DNA from 4 places in the Mycobacterium paraterrae genome. Region 2 is predicted to be linked to each of the others. Evidence: riboswitches for the same ligand, from Rfam matches in the RefSeq annotation. Region 2 holds a riboswitch; each other region holds the start of a gene.

Region 1 (4,207 bases), 2.1 Mb from region 2:
CGTCAGGTCGTCGTGCTGGCCTCCGGTCTCGATGCCCGCGGCTACCGGTTGTCCTGGCCCGCCGACGCCGTGGTGTTCGAAATCGACCAGCAACAGGTGACGGACTTCAAGACGGCGACGCTCGCGGCTGCGGGCGCCGAGCCGACCGTCGACCTGCGCGCGGTACCGGTCGATCTGCGCGACGACTGGCCGGCAGCCCTGCGTCAGGCGGGTTTCGACAGCAACCGGCCCACCGCCTGGGTCGCCGAAGGCCTGCTCGCCTTCCTGCCGCCGGAGGCACAGGATCGGTTGCTGGACAACATCACTGAGCTCAGCGCGCCGGGGAGCCGACTGGTGGTCGAGATCTTCTTGAGTACGCCGGAGTCGCTGGAGGTGATGCGGACCTCGTCGCAGAAGTGGTACGAGCACGGCCTCGACGCCCGCATCGACGACCTCTGGTACGGCGGCGAGCGCCACGACGTCGCACCGTACCTGCAGGAGCGCGGCTGGCAGGCGACCAGGCGTCGGTCCGCTGAATTGCTGGCCGACGCCGGGCTGACAGTGCCACAGCGCAACGACGGCCAGACCGAAAACTACTACTGCACAGCCGAACTCGGTTAGCCCTCGGCCAGCCTGCACTGCCAGAAGCCGACGTCGTGCCACGAGCCGTGTTTATAACCGGCCTCACGAAGATGGCCGACGGGAGCGAACCCATGCCGCTCGTGCAGCCGCACGCTCGGCTCGTTGGGCAGCGCGATCACCGCGATAGCACTGTGAAATCCGCTGCGCCGCAACGCATCGAGTAGTTCGGTGTACAGCGTGTCACCGACGCCGCGGCGACGCGTCGACGGGTCGACGTAGATGGTGGATTCGACGGTCCACTGGTAGGCGGCGCGCTCGTTCCAGGGCCCCGCGTAGGCCGTGCCTACGACGTCGTCGTCGATGACGGCGACCAGCCATGGATATCGCTCGTGCCGCTTGGCCCATAAGGCGCGGACCTCGTCGATGCCCTGCGGTTCGGTGCGGAAATTGAAGACGGAATGCTCGATGTAGTGGTTGAGGATCTCGCGAACCCGCGCCAGGTCGCCGGCGGTGGCGGGCCGCACCTGCACGGCGCTCAACGCCGCATCACGGGGTCGTCGACCGGTAGCCGTCGATGTCTTTCTGCTCGAGCGACCTGGCCAGCGATTCACCCTCCGCCGTGAGCGCCAGCCACACCGAGTACATCCACTTCTCCGGATCCCCATAGTGTTTGACGTACGCGTGGGAAATCGTGCGCAGCGAATGGTCCAGCGAATGACGCCAGGCCGAGAAACGGTGCGTCTTACCACGGCGCTCACCCAGCCGGAACAGGCCGTCGCTCACCCATTCCCGGATGGCGTCCAGCGTCTCGTTCTGCAGCTCGGCCGGCGAAGCCGACGGATGATGGTGTCGCACACGCCAATCCACCGCGTTCAAATCGATCGGCCCGCCGAGGGCGTCGACTAGCAGCTGATTGCGGACTACTGCGCGCGATTCATCCGTCATCGTCGTCACCGTACAGTTCGGCGCCGGTTCTCGATACCGGGCGCAGGAACGAATGATTCGCCGACGTTTCGAGGTGGCGTGCCGCGTGGTATGGCAAGATCATCTCCGTTAGGCGATGACGAAAGAGGAAGCCGGTGTAAATCCGGCGCGGTCCCGCCACTGTCATCGGGGAGCGACCCTCACCAGCCACGGCCCTCGCGGTCGGAAGGCGAGGCAAGCAGCGATCCGAGAGCCAGGAGACTCGCGTCATCGCGTCCTGCGAGCCGGGGCGGTCGACCCCGAGAGCGAGAGTCTCCTATGACGCTGAGCGCGTTGTTCTCCGCAATTCCCGACATCCGTGCGTGACCGCCCCGGTCTGGATGGCCGCACCTCCGGAGGTCCACTCGGCGCTGCTGAGCAGCGGCCCGGGGCCAGCATCCTTGCTGGCGGCCGCGCAGGCGTGGACCGAACTGAGCGCGGAGTACGCCGAGGCCGCCGATGACTTGACGGCCGTAATCGGCGCGGTGCAGGGCGCCGCGTGGGACGGTCCGAGCGCGGCGGCCTACGCGGCCGCGCATGCCCCCTACCTGGCGTGGCTGGCCAAGGCGGGCGCGAACAGCGCCGCGATGGCCGTCGAGCAACAGACCGCCGCCGCCGCGTACACCGCCGCGCTGGCCGCCATGCCCACCCTCGGTGAGCTGGCCGCCAACCACGCCACCCACGCTGTGCTGACGGCGACGAATTTCTTTGGTATCAACACGATTCCGATCGCCGCCAACGAGGCCGACTACGCGCGGATGTGGGTCCAGGCCGCCACGGTGATGAGCACCTACGAGGGCGTCGCGGGGGCCGCGGTCGCCGCGGCGCCACAGTCCGAACCGGCGCCGACGATCGTCAAAGCGGCCGCGGCCACCGACCCGTCGACGCCGCCAGCGTGGTTCGAGCAGTTGCAGAGCTTCCTAGAGGGGCTGTTCCCCCAGCCCCCGTATCCGGATCCCAGCCAATTCCCGCTCTACCAACAGCTGTTGGACTTCTTCAACGAGATCGGCTATACCGGCGTCAACGACCCGATCGGGACGTGGCTGCAGGGCCTGGACCCGTCGTGGCTCCCGCCAATCGGGGTGCCCGGCTCGTGGCTGGCCTACACCGGTGATCCGTTGAGCTACCTCAATCCGGCCACCATCGCCTACGTGCTGTCGGTGCCGCTCGACCCGGGATCCTATGTCGCCTTCACCGGCATCGTCATCGCCGACGACCTACTGGCGATCGCCTACACCGCCGCGTTCAACCCGCAGGCGCTGATCCTGGTGATTCCGGCCGCCATGGTGGAGATCGTCGGCTCGACGATCGGCAACACCATCCAACTGCTGCACTACATCCTGCAATCGACGCTGCTCCCGCTGCTACCGGCTCTGCTGCCCGCCGCGACGGCATCACTGGTTCCGCTGGCGGCGGCGCCCGTCGGCCTGGCCGGCCTGGCCGGTCTGGCCGGGCTGGCCGGCCTGGCCCCGACAACCGCACCCATGCTGGCCCCGGCCTTTGCGATGGCCCCGACCCCGCCCCCGCCACCCGCACCCGCACCGATGGCACCGGCGCCGGCCCCCGCGCCGTTGGTCCACGCCCCGGCCGCGGCCCCGGCGCCACCTCCGCCGCCCACGCCGGCGGGACCGCCCGGCGTGACCATGCCGGCATACATGTACATGGTCGGCGATCTCGGTTTGGCCGCGCAGCAGGCCAGGGGCGCCAGCAAGAGGGCCAGCACGGCAGCCATCCAGATCGACGAAAACCCCTCAGCTGCAGCAGCTTCCGAGGATCTGCAGCCGGCCCAGCGTCGCCGGCGGGCGAAGGCCACGATGATCGGCCGCGGCTACGAGTACATGGACCTGGAGCCAGAGCCAGCCGTGACCGCATCGGACAGCGGCGCCGGGCCCCTGGGGTTCGCCGGCAGCGCCGCCCGCGAGGACGCGGCCGAACCCGGCGGGCTGGCCACGCTGAGCCGGGACCACTTCGGCGGCGAGTCGACTGTGCCGATGCTGCCGAACACGTGGAATCCGCAGCTCGACTGACGCCGACGACACGCGACGCCGCTGTAGCGTGCAGACATGGTGGATTTTGCGCTGCGCTCGTGCGGGTTGCGTGGGCACGCGACTTTTGCTCCCGATGAGCCGAAGCTGCGTGAGCGTCTGACGGTCGACACCCCCGTCGGCGAGGCTTGGCGCTGTCTGCGCTGTGAGACCTTCGTGGTCGGCCCGCCGCGTCGCTCCGGCCCGGCGAACACCGCGCCGGAGATACCGCGCGGACGATTCCTGCGGGACCGCACCCTGATGCGCGCGCTCGCGATCGAACGCGCCTTTCGCGCCGTGATCTTCCTGTTAGTGGCCGCGGGCGTGGTGAAGTTCAGTGGATCGCGAGTCAAGTGGCAGCACGTGCTGGATCGCGACATGCCCCTGCTGAAGCCGCTGGCCGACCAGGTGGGCTGGAATCCAGAGAATTCCAAGCTCGTTCGCGAGATCACCCACGCCTTCGCCCTGTCCTCGTCGACGCTGCAGTGGATCGCGATCGCCCTGGCCGGGTACGCGTTGATCGAGATCGTCGAAGCGGTCGGGCTGTGGCTGATGCAACGGTGGGGCGAGTACTTCGCGGTGATCGCGACCAGCGTATTCCTGCCGCTGGAGATCTACGAGTTGACCGAGAAGGTCACGGCGTTAAGGCTTTTCGCGCT
Region 2 (4,207 bases):
GGTGTCGTCGAGGTAGCGCTGCAGCAGCGATTCGGCCATCGCCTGGCCCGTCTCCCAGGCCAGCCGCGACGGGACCGCCCGCGGGTCCACGGTGTAGAAGTTGCGGCCCGTCGGCAAGACGTTCACCAGGCCACGCAGCGGCGAGCCCGACGGCCCCGGCCGCACGAAACCGCCTGCCAGGGCGCGCATTACCGCGTCGAGCTCACCCGCGGTACCTGACAGCCGCGGCACCACCTCGGTGGCGGCGAACCGCAATGACGCTTGTACGTCCGGCTCGTCGTGCAGGGCATCGACACCGTCGACGTCCCAGCCGGCGGACTCCATCGCTTCGACCAACGCGCGGGCACGGCTCTCGATCTCGTCGACGGCCGAAATCTCGGCGCCGTCTTTGAGGCCGAGCGCGGTGCGCAGTCCCGGCACGGCGTGGTCCTTACCGCCCCACACCTGCGCGGCCCGAAGGATGGCAAGCACCAGATTGACTCGCGCCTCGCCGGTCGGCGCTTCACCGAGGACATGCAGACCGTCGCGAATCTGGGCGTCCTTGATCTCGCACAGCCACCCGTCGACGTGGAGCAGGAAGTCGTCGAACTCCTCGTCGTCGGGACGGTCGTCGAGCCCGAGATCGCGGTGCATCTCGGCGGCACGCATCAGATTCCAGATCTCGCCGCGGATCGCCGGCAGCTTGGCCGGGTCCATCGCCGCGATGTTGCCGTATTCGTCCAGCAGCTGCTCGAGTCGGGCGATGTCGCCGTAGCTTTCGGCGCGCGCCATCGGCGGAATGAGGTGGTCGATGATCGTGGCGTGGGCGCGGCGCTTGGCTTGGGCGCCTTCACCGGGGTCGTTGACCAGGAACGGATAGATCAGCGGCAGGTTCCCCAGCACCGCGTCGGTGGCGCACGCCGCCGACAGCGCGGCGTTCTTGCCGGGCAGCCATTCCATCGAGCCGTGCTTGCCGAGGTGGACCACCGCGTGGGCCCCGAAGCCGTGCTCGAGCCAGCGGTACGCGGCCAGGTAGTGGTGGCTGACCGCCATGTCGGGGTCGTGGTAAATCGCCACGGGGTTCTCGCCGAATCCGCGCGGCGGCTGGATCATCAGCACCACGTTGCCGGACCGCAGCGCAGCGATCACCACGTCGCCGTCGTCGTTGACGAACAGCCGTCCGGGTGCCGGGCCCCACGCCTCGGTGATCGCATCGCGGAGTTCTTTGGGCAGGCCCGCGGTCCACTCGGTGTACTGCGCCGGAGTCACTTTCACCTGCGCGCCGTCGACCTGGGTTGTGGTGAGCCACTGTTCGTCTTGGCCGCCCGCGTCGATCAGCGTATGCATCAGCTGATCACCGGCCTGCGTCTCGTCGTCGATGCCGAGCACGCCGAACCCGTCGCCGACGTCGTAGCCGTCCCGGGCGAGGCGGTGCAGCAGCCGCACCGCGGACGCCGGGGTGTCGAGGCCTACCGCATTGCCGACCCGCGAATGCTTGGTCGGATAGGCCGACAGCACCAACGCAATCTTCTTGTCCTGGTTGGGGATGCGGCGCAGCATCGCGTGGTTCACCGCAATCGCGGCGACCCGCGCGCAACGTTCCGGATCGGCGACATAGTGCGGCAGCCCGTCGTTGTCGACCTCCTTGAACGAATATGGCGCGGTGATGATCCGCCCGTCGAACTCGGGGATCGCGATCTGCGTCGCCGAATCCAAAGGAGTGACACCATCGTCTGATGCCTGCCACTCCTCGCGCGACGAGGTCAGGCAAAGACCCTGCAGCACCGGGATGTCCAATGCGGCAATCCGTTCGATGTCCCACGACGAGTCGTCTTCACCGGCGCCGGCGGCGGCCGACTTGGACCCGCCGGCTGCCAGCATGCTGACCACGAGTGCATCCAAAGTGCCGAGCGCGTCGAACAATTCGTCGGGCGCGCTGCGCAGCGACGATGCGAAGATCGGCACACCGACTGCGTTGCCGGTGGCGTCGACCGCGTCGGCCAGCGCGTGAGCGAAGCCGGAGTTCCCGCTGACCTCGTGGGCCCGGTAGTACAGCACGCCGACCCGCGTCTCGGCCGTCACATCGGCGGACCGGGCGGCGTAGCCCCACTCGGGGATCACCACCGGCTCGTCGAACCCCTCACCGGTGAGCAACACGGTGTCACACAAAAACGCATGCAGCTGAGCGAGATTGGCCGGACCGCCCTCGGCAAGATACGAATGTGCCTGCGCGGCAAGCCCGATCGGAACGGTCGAGCATTCCATCAACTCCGCGCTGGGCGTACGCTCGCCGCCGAGCACCACCAGCGGAAGACCGGTGGCCCGCAGCGCGGTGAGTTCCTCGGCCACCTCCGCCGACGAGCCCAGTACCCGCAGGATCACCACCTCGGCGTCGGCGAGAACATCTTCGATCGGCTGACGCGCCGGGTTGCCCAGGTTGTAGGGCGCCAGCGACGCACGCGCCGACAGCAGGTCGGTGTCGGATGTGGACAGCAGGGCGATGCGGTGGCTCAAAAGGTTCCTCCTCGGGGTTCTCGCCCCGTCGATTGGAGTGCCTCGTGGCCAGTGTCTGGCTCTGACCGTCGGCTCGGCGCCGCGGCCATCACAGTGGCGGAACCGCCCCGGGCTTGCACCGGATTCCTGTCACCACGAGACATGCGCGCACCAGCTTAATCCAGCCGATAGGCTGAGCCGGATGAACGCGATCCTCAACTGGTGGGACGGCGTCGAGCTGTGGCTGTCCGGCCTGGGGTTCGTCTTCCAGACGATCGTGGTGATGCCGGTGGTGCTGGTGTTGGCCTTCGCCATTGCCGCCGCGCTGGACAGCGCGCTGGGTCGCGGAATCACCCTGATGAACCGCCTCCGGCGCAGCGACGAAGAAGCCGGATGAGCGCAAACACCGGAATGCCGCGGTCGCGGGTCACCTTGATCCTGGTTGCGCTGGTGGTCTTGGTGATCGTTGCTTGGCTGCTGACCCGCTGACCTGCAGCGGGTTTGGCTGCGCGCGCACAGCATTCTGTTAGGCTTCGCCCATGCACGCAGCGTCCGGCAGTACCGAGTGCCACGTCTTGGCGCTCATTGCCGTGGGCGATTGCGCCGTCGCTGACGTGCATTGTTGTCGCTGACCTTCTGCCCCCTTCGTTTCTTCGTATCGGGATCTGTCAGACGTCAAGCTCAACTGCCGAAAGGTCGACCATTGTTCGACGACAACAAACCCTCCCCGTCGTGGCGACACGCTGTTGCGTTGACCGTCGCCGCGGGGATGATCGCCGCGTGCCACGGAGGTGCCAGCGATGTCGTGGGCGGAGGCGGATCTTCCGGCGCCAAGACCAGCATCACCCTGGTCGCATATTCGGTACCCGAGCCTGGTTGGAGCAAGGTCATCCCGGCGTTCAACGCCTCACCCGAGGGCAAAGGGATCCAGGTGATCGCCTCCTACGGCGCATCGGGTGATCAGTCCCGCGGTGTCGTCGACGGCAAACCCGCCGACATCGTCAACTTCTCCGTCGAGCCCGACATCACCCGGCTGGTCAAGGCGGGCAAGGTCTCGAAGGACTGGGACAAAGACGCCACCAAAGGCATCCCCTTCGGGTCGGTCGTGACCCTGGTGGTGCGCCCCGGCAATCCCAAGAACATCAAAGACTGGGACGACCTGCTGCGTCCCGGTATCGAGGTGGTGACGCCCAGCCCGCTGAGTTCCGGCTCGGCGAAGTGGAACCTGCTGGCGCCCTACGTGGTCAAGAGCAACGGCGGCCACGACCCGAAAGCCGGCCTCGACTTCGTCCACAAGCTGGTCAGCCAGCACGTCAAGCTGCGCCCGGGCTCCGGACGCGAGGCCACCGACGTGTTCGTCCAGGGCAGCGGTGATGTGCTGATCAGTTACGAGAACGAGGCCATCGCCACCGAGCGACAAGGGAAGCCGATCATCCACCTCAATCCGCCGCAGACCATCAAGATCGAGAATCCGGTGGCGGTGGTGACTACCAGTCCGCACGTGAACGCCGCCGTCGCCTTCAAGAACTTCCAGTACACCGCCGAGGCCCAAAAGGTGTGGGCAGCTGCCGGATTCCGCCCCGTGGATCCCGCGATCGCCGCGCAGGTACGCGACCAGTTCCCAGTGCCGCAGAAATTGTGGACGCTCGCCGATCTGGGCGGCTGGCCGACGGTAGACCCGCAGCTGTTCGACAAGAAGTCGGGCAGCATCACCAAGATCTACACGCAGGCCACC
Region 3 (4,207 bases), 660 kb from region 2:
GTCTTGGTCCTTGATGCCGACGATCTGGTCGTCGAAGGCGCCGGAATCCTGGGCGGCAGCGGCCTTGTCGTGCGATCCGAGCGAGTACTGGTCGACGGTGGTCCGGTCGAAGCCCCACTGCTCGGCGATCATCTCGGCACCGATGCCTTGGTTGGGCGTCCGGTCGTAGCGGGCCTTGAAGTTCGGGGAGAACGGGTTGCCGCCGTTGGCCAGCGAAGCGCCCATCGGCGTCCGCGACATCGATTCGACACCGCCAGCGACCACTACGTCGTAATGGCCGGCAACCACGCCGGCCGCGGCGAAGTGGATCGACTGCTGACTCGAGCCGCACTGCCGGTCGACGGTTACGCCCGGCACGGTCTCAGGCCAGCCGGCGGCCAGCAGCGCCGTGCGGCCGATGTCCATCGACTGCTCGCCGGCCTGCATGACGCAGCCCCAGATCACGTCGTCGACGAGGCCGGGGTCGATACCGGCCTTCTCGACCAGACCATTGAGCACCTGCGCGGACAGGTCGGCGGCGTGGACGCCGGACAAACCGCCGTTGCGCTTGCCGATCGGTGAACGAACTGCCTCGACGATGACTGCTTCAGTCATGGCTCCATCTCCTTTGACGCTCGAGCTAATGTGCCCGACTCCTCCTCAGACCTAGCGGTCTGCATCGTCGTCGCGCGTACTTTTGTCGATTGTTGACCAACCGCTTAGTTGGGTCGCCGCCGGGGTGCCCTACCGGTGAGTAGCGTCGAAGGCATGTTGCGCATCGTCATCGTCGGCGGCCACGGCAAGGTCGCGCTGCATCTAGCCCGCATGCTCAAAAACCGCGGCGATGAAGTGACGTCGATCATCCGAAATCCCGACCACGCCGGCGACGTCTCCGCCGCCGGTGCGCGCCCCGTCGTCGCGGACATCGAGCACCTGGACACCGCCGCATTGGCAGACCTGATGTCAGGCCACGACGCTGTGGTGTTCTCGGCAGGCGCCGGCGGCGGTGACCCAGCCCGCACTTACGCGGTCGACCGCGACGCCGCGATCCGGGTAATCGATGCGGCCGAGCAAGCCGGCGTCAAACGATTCGTGATGGTCTCCTACTTCGGCGCGGGGCCCGATCATGGCGTCGCCGAGGACAATTCATTTTTCCCGTACGCAGAAGCCAAGGCCGCCGCGGACGCTCACCTCCGCAGCACCGAACTGGATTGGACCGTGCTCGGCCCGGGCCGGCTCACGCTGGAGCCGTCAACCGGCCGGATCGAACTCGGCGAGGGTACCGGTGAAGTGTCACGGGAGGACGTGGCTCTGGTCGCGGCCGCCGTGCTCCACGACCCCGCCACGGTCCGGAAAACCATCGAATTCAACAACGGTGATGTGCCGATCACCGAAGCGCTGGCTCGCTGCGGCGATCGCTAGCGCGGCAGTAGCTGCGCGCGGCGGGTCGACGCCGTTGACCTGTAATCTCGATGTCGCAGTCGGTCTGCCGATTTCGTCGTCCGCGACGAAGGCGGCATCGAACGAAGCATGTTAGATGTGCTTTTTAAGAGGGAACCCGGTGCGAGTCCGGGACTGTCCCGCAGCGGTATGCAGGAACGAACGTCGTCTTCGAGCACTGGTCACCCGACCGGGAAGCGACGGCCAGTAGGAGCACCACCCGGTGCGCGCCTGTGAGTCCGAAGACCTGCCGGCTGTGCCGGGCGCGCCGCGCCTGGCGGCTCACCGCCTCGTGGAATGGGCGTCTGGCCGTATCGGTTGCAGCCGCTGTGCGCTGCGCCGGATCGGTTTGCGTCCGTTGGCGGTGACCACCCCGTCGAGTGAAGGACGAAAACCGTGACCGTTACCCCTTTTACCGCCACCGTCACCGGCTCACCACGCATCGGCCCCAAGCGCGAACTCAAGCGCGCCACCGAGAGCTATTGGAAGGGCAAGACCAGCCGATCGGAGCTCGAGAAGGTCGCCGCGACGATCCGCAGCGACACGTGGAGCCAACTGGTTGCCGCCGGCTTGGACTCGGTGCCGATCAACACGTTCTCCTACTACGACCAGATGCTCGACACCGCGGTGCTGCTCGGCGCGCTGCCCAAGCGCGTTCAGGTCGTGTCCGACGACCTCGACCGCTACTTCGCCGCCGCCCGCGGCAATGGTGACGTCGTGCCGCTGGAGATGACCAAGTGGTTCGACACCAATTACCACTACATCGTCCCTGAGATCGGGCCGGACACCGAGTTCACGCTGCATCCCGAGAAGGTGCTGTCGGAACTGAAAGAGGCTCGCGATCTCGGCATTCCGGCTCGTCCGGTGGTGATCGGGCCGGTCACCTTCCTGATGCTGAGCAAGGCCGTCGACGGCGCCGGCGCGCCGATCGAGCGCCTCGACGACGTCGTCCCCCTGTACGCCGATCTGCTTAGTCAGCTCGCCGACCAGGGCGTGCAGTGGGTCCAATTCGACGAGCCGGTGCTGGTCACCGACATCTCCGAGGACGCCTCCGCGCTCGCCGAGCGGGTGTACAACGCGCTCGGTGCGCTGGAGAACCGGCCCGCGATCCACGTCGCCACCTACTTCGGTGACCCAGGTGAAAGCCTGGGGGCGCTCGCCCGGACGCCGGTCGAGGCGATTGGGGTCGACTTGGTCTACGGCCCCGACACCGCGGTGGCGTCCGTGACCGAACTGGCGGACAAGACGCTGGTCGCCGGCATCGTCGACGGACGCAACATCTGGCGGACCGACCTGCAGGCAGCGCTGAGCAAGCTGGCCAGCCTACTGGGTTCGGTTGGGTCACTGGCTGTTTCGACGTCATGCTCGACGCTGCACGTGCCGTACTCGCTGGAACCAGAGACCGACCTCGACGACGCGCTGCGCAGCTGGCTGGCGTTCGGCGCCGAGAAGGTGCACGAGGTGGCCACCCTGGCCAAGGCGCTCAAGGACGGTCGCGACGCGGTGGCCGACGAGATCGCGCAGTCCAACGCCGCCGTTGCGTCCCGCGCGAAGGACCCGCGGCTGAACAACGCCGAGGTTCGTGCCCGGCTCGACTCGATCGCGAAATCCGGCGGCACCGAACGTGGCCCGGCCGACCAACGTCGTGCGGCGCAGATCGAGCGGCTGCACCTGCCGCCGCTGCCTACGACCACCATCGGGTCATTCCCGCAGACGACCGAGATCCGCAAGGCCCGCGCCGCACTGGTCGCCGGCGAGATCGACGACGCCGAGTACACCAAGCGGATGCGCGCCGAAATCGCAGAGGTGGTCAAGCTGCAAGAGGACCTCGGCCTGGACGTCCTGGTGCACGGCGAGCCGGAGCGCAACGACATGGTGCAGTATTTCGCCGAGCAGTTGGACGGCTTCTTCGCCACCAAGCTCGGCTGGGTGCAGTCCTACGGCACCCGCTGCGTGCGTCCGCCGGTGCTATACGGCGACGTGGTTCGGCAGCACCCGATGACGGTGGAGTGGGCGAAGTACGCGCAGTCGCTGACGGACAAACCGGTGAAAGGCATGCTCACCGGGCCGGTGACGATCCTGGCCTGGTCGTTCGTCCGCGACGACCAGCCGCTGGCCGACACCGCCAACCAGGTGGCGCTGGCGATTCGCGACGAGACCGTTGATCTCCAGGAGGCCGGCATCGCGGTCATCCAGGTCGACGAGCCCGCGCTGCGAGAGTTGTTGCCGCTGCGCAATTCCGAGAAGCAGGCTTACCTGGACTGGGCCGTCGGTGCGTTCCGGTTGGCCACGTCTGGTGTCGCGGATTCGACGCAGATCCACACGCACCTGTGCTACTCGGAATTCGGCGACGTGATCGGCGCGATCGCCGACCTGGACGCCGACGTCACCTCACTCGAGGCGGCCCGCTCTCGCATGGAGGTGCTCGACGATTTGAACTCGATAGGCTTCTCCAACAGCGTCGGTCCGGGCGTCTACGACATCCATTCACCGCGGGTGCCGAGCACCGACGAGATCAGCACGTCGCTGCAAAGGGCGCTGAAAGCCGTTCCAGCCGAACGACTGTGGGTCAACCCGGACTGCGGCCTGAAGACTCGCAATCCGGAAGAGGTTATCGCGTCGCTGACCAACCTCGTCGAGGCAACCAAGAAGGTCCGCGCCGACGCGTAACCGGGCGCGTGCGGTCGGGCGCTACACCGACGTAGCGCTCGACTGCACGTGCACCGGCACGTCATCGGCCCAGGGCTGCCGGGTGACCATGTCGGCCACACACACGTGGCCGCGCTCG
Region 4 (4,207 bases), 2.1 Mb from region 2:
CGCTGCATGATGATTGGCAGCCTGAACAGGTGCTCGCCTACGCAGCGAGCTCGGAACTGCACTCCCGGCACCCGCTGGCCGAGGCGGTGATCCGCTCGACCGAGGAACGCCGGATCACCATCCCGCCGCATGAGGAATGCGAGGTGCTGGTCGGTCTGGGCATGCGGACCTGGGCGGACGGCCGGACCCTGTTGCTGGGCAGCCCGTCGCTGCTGCGCGCCGAGCACGTCACGGTCTCACAAGAGGCGTCGGACTGGGTGGACAAGCTGCGCCAGCAGGCCGAGACTCCGCTGCTCCTTGCCGTCGACGACACCCTGGTGGGCCTGATCAGCCTGCGGGACGAGGTCCGCACTGAAGCGCCCGATGTGTTGAAGAAGCTGCGCGCCAACGGGATTCGTCGCATCGTCATGCTCACCGGCGATCATCCCGAGATCGCGAAAGTCGTTGCCGCCGAGCTCGGTATCGACGAGTGGCGCGCCGAGGTGATGCCCGAGGACAAGCTCGAGGTAGTCCGCCACCTTCAAGACGAGGGGTACGTCGTCGGTGTGGTCGGCGACGGCATCAATGACGCGCCCGCGCTGGCGGCCGCCGACATCGGTATTGCGATGGGCCTCGCCGGCACTGACGTCGCGGTGGAGACCGCGGATGTGGCGCTGGCCAACGACGACCTACGGCGACTGCTGGACGTGGGCGACCTGGGAACGCGCGCGGTCGAGGTGATCCGGCAGAACTACGGCATGGCGATCGCCGTCAACGCCGCAGGGCTGCTGATCGGCGCCGGGGGCGCGCTCTCGCCGGTGCTTGCCGCGATCCTGCACAACGCGTCCTCGGTGGCGGTCGTCGCAAACAGTTCACGTCTGATTCGGTACCGCCTGGACTGAATGCCGCTGGAGAAACACGCTGGCCTCGTACGATGTGCGGATGTCATCGACCCCGCTCGACCCAGTTGCCAGCGAACGGCTCTCACACGCCGACCGCGTGTTCACCTCGGATCTGTCCATCAACGAATTCGCGCTGCTGCACGGCGCCGGCTTCGAACCCCTCGACCTCGTCATGGGCGTCTCGGTCTACCACGTCGGTTACCAATTCACCGGTATCCGGCAACAATCCGAGCTGCCGGTGCTCACGGAGGCGACGTATCGGGCCCGGTGGAACGCGATGGCCCGCATGCAGGCCGAAGCCGACGCGCTGGGCGCCGACGGTGTCGTCGGCGTTCGCCTGGAATGGCGCCAACACGGCGCCGAGGCGGAGCACCTGGAGTTCATCGCGGTCGGCACCGCGGTGCGCTACACGCCCAAACCGGGGGCCTTCAAGCGGGCCAACGGGCAGGCGTTTTCCAGCCACCTGACCGGACAAGACCTGACCACCCTGCTGCGCTCGGGTTGGGCACCGGTCGCCTTCGTCATGGGTAACTGCGTCTTTCACATTGCCGCGCAGGGCTTTATGCAGACTCTTCGGCAGATGGGCCGCAATACCGAGATGCCACAGTGGACGCAGGGCAACTACGAAGCCCGCGAGTTGGCCATGTCGCGGATGCAGGGTGAAGCCGAACGCGACGGCGCCAGCGGCGTCGTCGGAGTCCACTTCAACATCCAGAACTACGCCTGGGGCTTTCACACCGTGGAGTTCTACGCCGCGGGAACCGCGGTCCGCCGCAGCGGTACCGCCGAGACGATCGCGCCGCAATTCGTGCTGGCCATGAACGACTGATGGCCTTCAGTACCTGATGGCACAGTTCGACGCCGAGCGAGTAAGCCGCACAATATCCGACGCGCTTTCGGGCCCCGGCGGAATCGGATTGGTGATCAACGTCTTTGCGGGCCTGCCGGGAGTGGTGCACACCGCCGAGCGTCGCGGGATGTTCAGGTCGCACCCCGCGCGGCTGCAGATCGGCGACTGGCGGTACGAGGTGACCCCCGACGCCCGGCTGATGGCGGCCCACGTGGTGGGCGGCGTCGTGATCGGCGAGGAGGTGTTGCTGGCCGACGCGGTGGGGCCGCACCTGGCTCGCGCCCTCGGTCAACTGGTCGCCCGGCACGGCTCCGCGGTCGTCCCCAACATCGACGCGGCGGTCGACGCGCTGAGCGCCGGCACCGGCTGACACCCGAGGATGCGACAATGTCGCACGTAAGGCGATGACGACGTAGGAAGCCGGTGCGAATCCGGCGCGGTCCCGCCACTGTCATCGGGGAGCGACCCTCACCAGCCACGGCCCACCCGGCCGGAAGGCGAGGCAAGCAGCGATCCGAGAGCCAGGAGACTCACGTCATCGCGTCCTGCGAGCCGGGGCGGTCGACCCCGAAAGCGAGAGTCGATGTCACGCCGATTCTGTGCGGCGCTGATCCTGAGCAGCTGGCTACCGGTGGCCTGCGCCGCGCCGCCGCCGCTAGGCGGGCACCCAGACCGCGGCTGCATCACCGACGTGCGGCCCGGCGCGGACCACTTCCCGGACAAATCCACGGTTCTCGACGCCACCAATTTCACCCTCACCTATCACCAGCACTATCAGGTGCTGACCGTCAAGCAGCCGTATCCACACGGCGATCCGGAGAGCTACGTGCTGGTGCGCTGCGGCGCACCGCCCGCGCACCTTCCCGCCGATCTGGCCGGTGCGCAACGGATCACGGTCCCGGTCACCAGCCTCTATTCGGCCTCGATCACCCAACTGGGCATGGTCGCCGAACTGAGTCGCGTTGACACGGTCACCGGGGTGGCCGATACCGCCGACGTCGTCGATTCCGCACTGCGGCAGCGCATCAGCGACGGCAAGACGGTCGGCTACGCCTCGGGTAACCAGGTCAACGTCGAGGCTGTGCTCGCCGCTCACCCCGATGTCGTGGTCACCGCGGGCACCGACGACTCGAGCTATCGCAAGTTGCGCGACGGTGGCATCAGCGTGGTCGCCGACGCCGAATGGCTGGAGTCCACGCCGCTGGGCCGCGCCGAGTGGATCAAGGTGTTGGCGGCCCTGACCGGGACCGAGAAAAAGGCCGCCGAGGTGTACGCCCGAGTGCGCGAGGACTACCACGCGCTCGTCCGGCGATCGGCCGGCGCCCGACCGGTCGCCGTGCTGCCCGGAACGATGTACCAGGGCACCTGGTTGATGCCCTCCGGCGGCGCCTACGCCGGTCGCCTCCTTCGCGACGCGGGCGCCAGCTATCCGTGGTCCGACGAAACGAGCAGTGGGACATTGGAATTGAACTTCGAGTCGGTCTACGCCCGCGCCGGCCAGTCGCCGCTCTGGCTGGTCGACAGCAACTGGAAGACCGTCGAGAACGCAGTGGCCGAGGACCACCGGTACGCCGATCTTGCCGCCGTGCGCAACGGCCAGGTCTGGTCGGCGACCAAGGCGGTCGCCCCGGAGGGCGGCAATGACTATTGGGAGCGCGGCGCGGCCCGGCCCGACCTGATCCTGGGCGACCTAGTGGCGATCCTGCATCCGGAGCTGGCACCCGGCCACGAGTTCAGCTTCTATCGTCGGGTCGCCGCCGCATGACCGCGACCTCGGCGGCTTCAATCATGGTGCGGCTCAACCGAACCACGGTGGTGTTGACGGCGTCGGCCGCCGCCGTGCTGGTGCTCGCCGTGCTGGGTCTGGCGCTGGGCCCGGTTCGCGTGCCGCTGCTCGACACCGTCCGGGCCCTGGTGGGAGCGCAGGCCTCGGATCCACGCTGGCAGGTGATCGTGCACGAAACGCGGGCGCCCCGGGTCCTGACCGCGATCGCAGCGGGCGCCGGCGTCGGCGTCGCGGGCCTGCAGATGCAGACGCTGTTCCGCAACACCCTCGCCGACCCTTACGTCCTCGGTGTGAGCTCGGGCGCCGGCTTGGGCGTCGCGGTCGTCGTGATGGCCACCGGGTCGGGCTTCACGGCGGGACTGGCCGGCTGCGGACGCGCCGGCGTGGCGATCGCCGCCGCGGCCGGCGCAGCAGCCGTGCTCGCAATCGTGCTGAGCCTTGCCCGCTGGGTGCGATCCGCGGCGACGTTGCTGCTGATCGGGGTGATGCTCGGCGCGGCGAGCACCGCGCTGGTGAGCGTGTTGCTGGTGTACGCCGACCCGCAACGGGTGCAGCAGTACCTGCTGTGGGGTCTGGGTAGCTTCGCCGGCACCACATGGCAGGACCTGCGGCTGCTGCTGCCAGCGGTCGCGGTGGGACTGGCCACGGCGGCGCTGACGGTGCGCGGGCTCAACGCGTTGCTGCTGGGCG

What was found. Region 2 has a riboswitch for cobalamin ahead of cobN (cobaltochelatase subunit CobN). Riboswitches for the same ligand answer to the same signal wherever they lie in the genome.
Region 1: linked by a shared signal. The riboswitch ahead of MKK62_RS15935 (PPE family protein) and the one ahead of cobN (cobaltochelatase subunit CobN) in region 2 are both predicted to bind cobalamin.
Region 3: linked by a shared signal. The riboswitch ahead of metE (5-methyltetrahydropteroyltriglutamate--homocysteine S-methyltransferase) and the one ahead of cobN (cobaltochelatase subunit CobN) in region 2 are both predicted to bind cobalamin.
Region 4: linked by a shared signal. The riboswitch ahead of MKK62_RS15980 (ABC transporter substrate-binding protein) and the one ahead of cobN (cobaltochelatase subunit CobN) in region 2 are both predicted to bind cobalamin.

The regions. Positions count from the first base shown of each region.
Region 1 covers NZ_CP092488.2:3,303,422-3,307,628, reverse strand. The annotation lists gene MKK62_RS15950 (class I SAM-dependent methyltransferase) at 1-600, shown strand, start outside; gene MKK62_RS15945 (GNAT family N-acetyltransferase) at 597-1,091, opposite strand; gene MKK62_RS15940 (hypothetical protein) at 1,108-1,506, opposite strand; cobalamin riboswitch at 1,566-1,769, shown strand; gene MKK62_RS15935 (PPE family protein) at 1,848-3,551, shown strand; gene MKK62_RS15930 (DUF2127 domain-containing protein) at 3,588-4,207, shown strand, end outside.
Region 2 covers NZ_CP092488.2:5,390,930-5,395,136, reverse strand. The annotation lists gene cobN (cobaltochelatase subunit CobN) at 1-2,493, opposite strand, end outside; cobalamin riboswitch at 2,523-2,645, opposite strand; gene MKK62_RS25885 (hypothetical protein) at 2,675-2,869, shown strand; gene MKK62_RS26555 (Ms4533A family Cys-rich leader peptide) at 3,012-3,104, shown strand; gene MKK62_RS25880 (sulfate ABC transporter substrate-binding protein) at 3,242-4,207, shown strand, end outside.
Region 3 covers NZ_CP092488.2:525,820-530,026, forward strand. The annotation lists gene MKK62_RS02310 (thiolase family protein) at 1-594, opposite strand, end outside; gene MKK62_RS02315 (SDR family oxidoreductase) at 748-1,401, shown strand; cobalamin riboswitch at 1,477-1,688, shown strand; gene metE (5-methyltetrahydropteroyltriglutamate--homocysteine S-methyltransferase) at 1,816-4,089, shown strand; gene MKK62_RS02325 (DUF3556 domain-containing protein) at 4,111-4,207, opposite strand, start outside.
Region 4 covers NZ_CP092488.2:3,311,394-3,315,600, reverse strand. The annotation lists gene ctpC (manganese-exporting P-type ATPase CtpC) at 1-881, shown strand, start outside; gene MKK62_RS15990 (heavy metal-binding domain-containing protein) at 922-1,710, shown strand; gene MKK62_RS15985 (DUF5073 family protein) at 1,727-2,101, shown strand; cobalamin riboswitch at 2,102-2,283, shown strand; gene MKK62_RS15980 (ABC transporter substrate-binding protein) at 2,315-3,496, shown strand; gene MKK62_RS15975 (FecCD family ABC transporter permease) at 3,493-4,207, shown strand, end outside.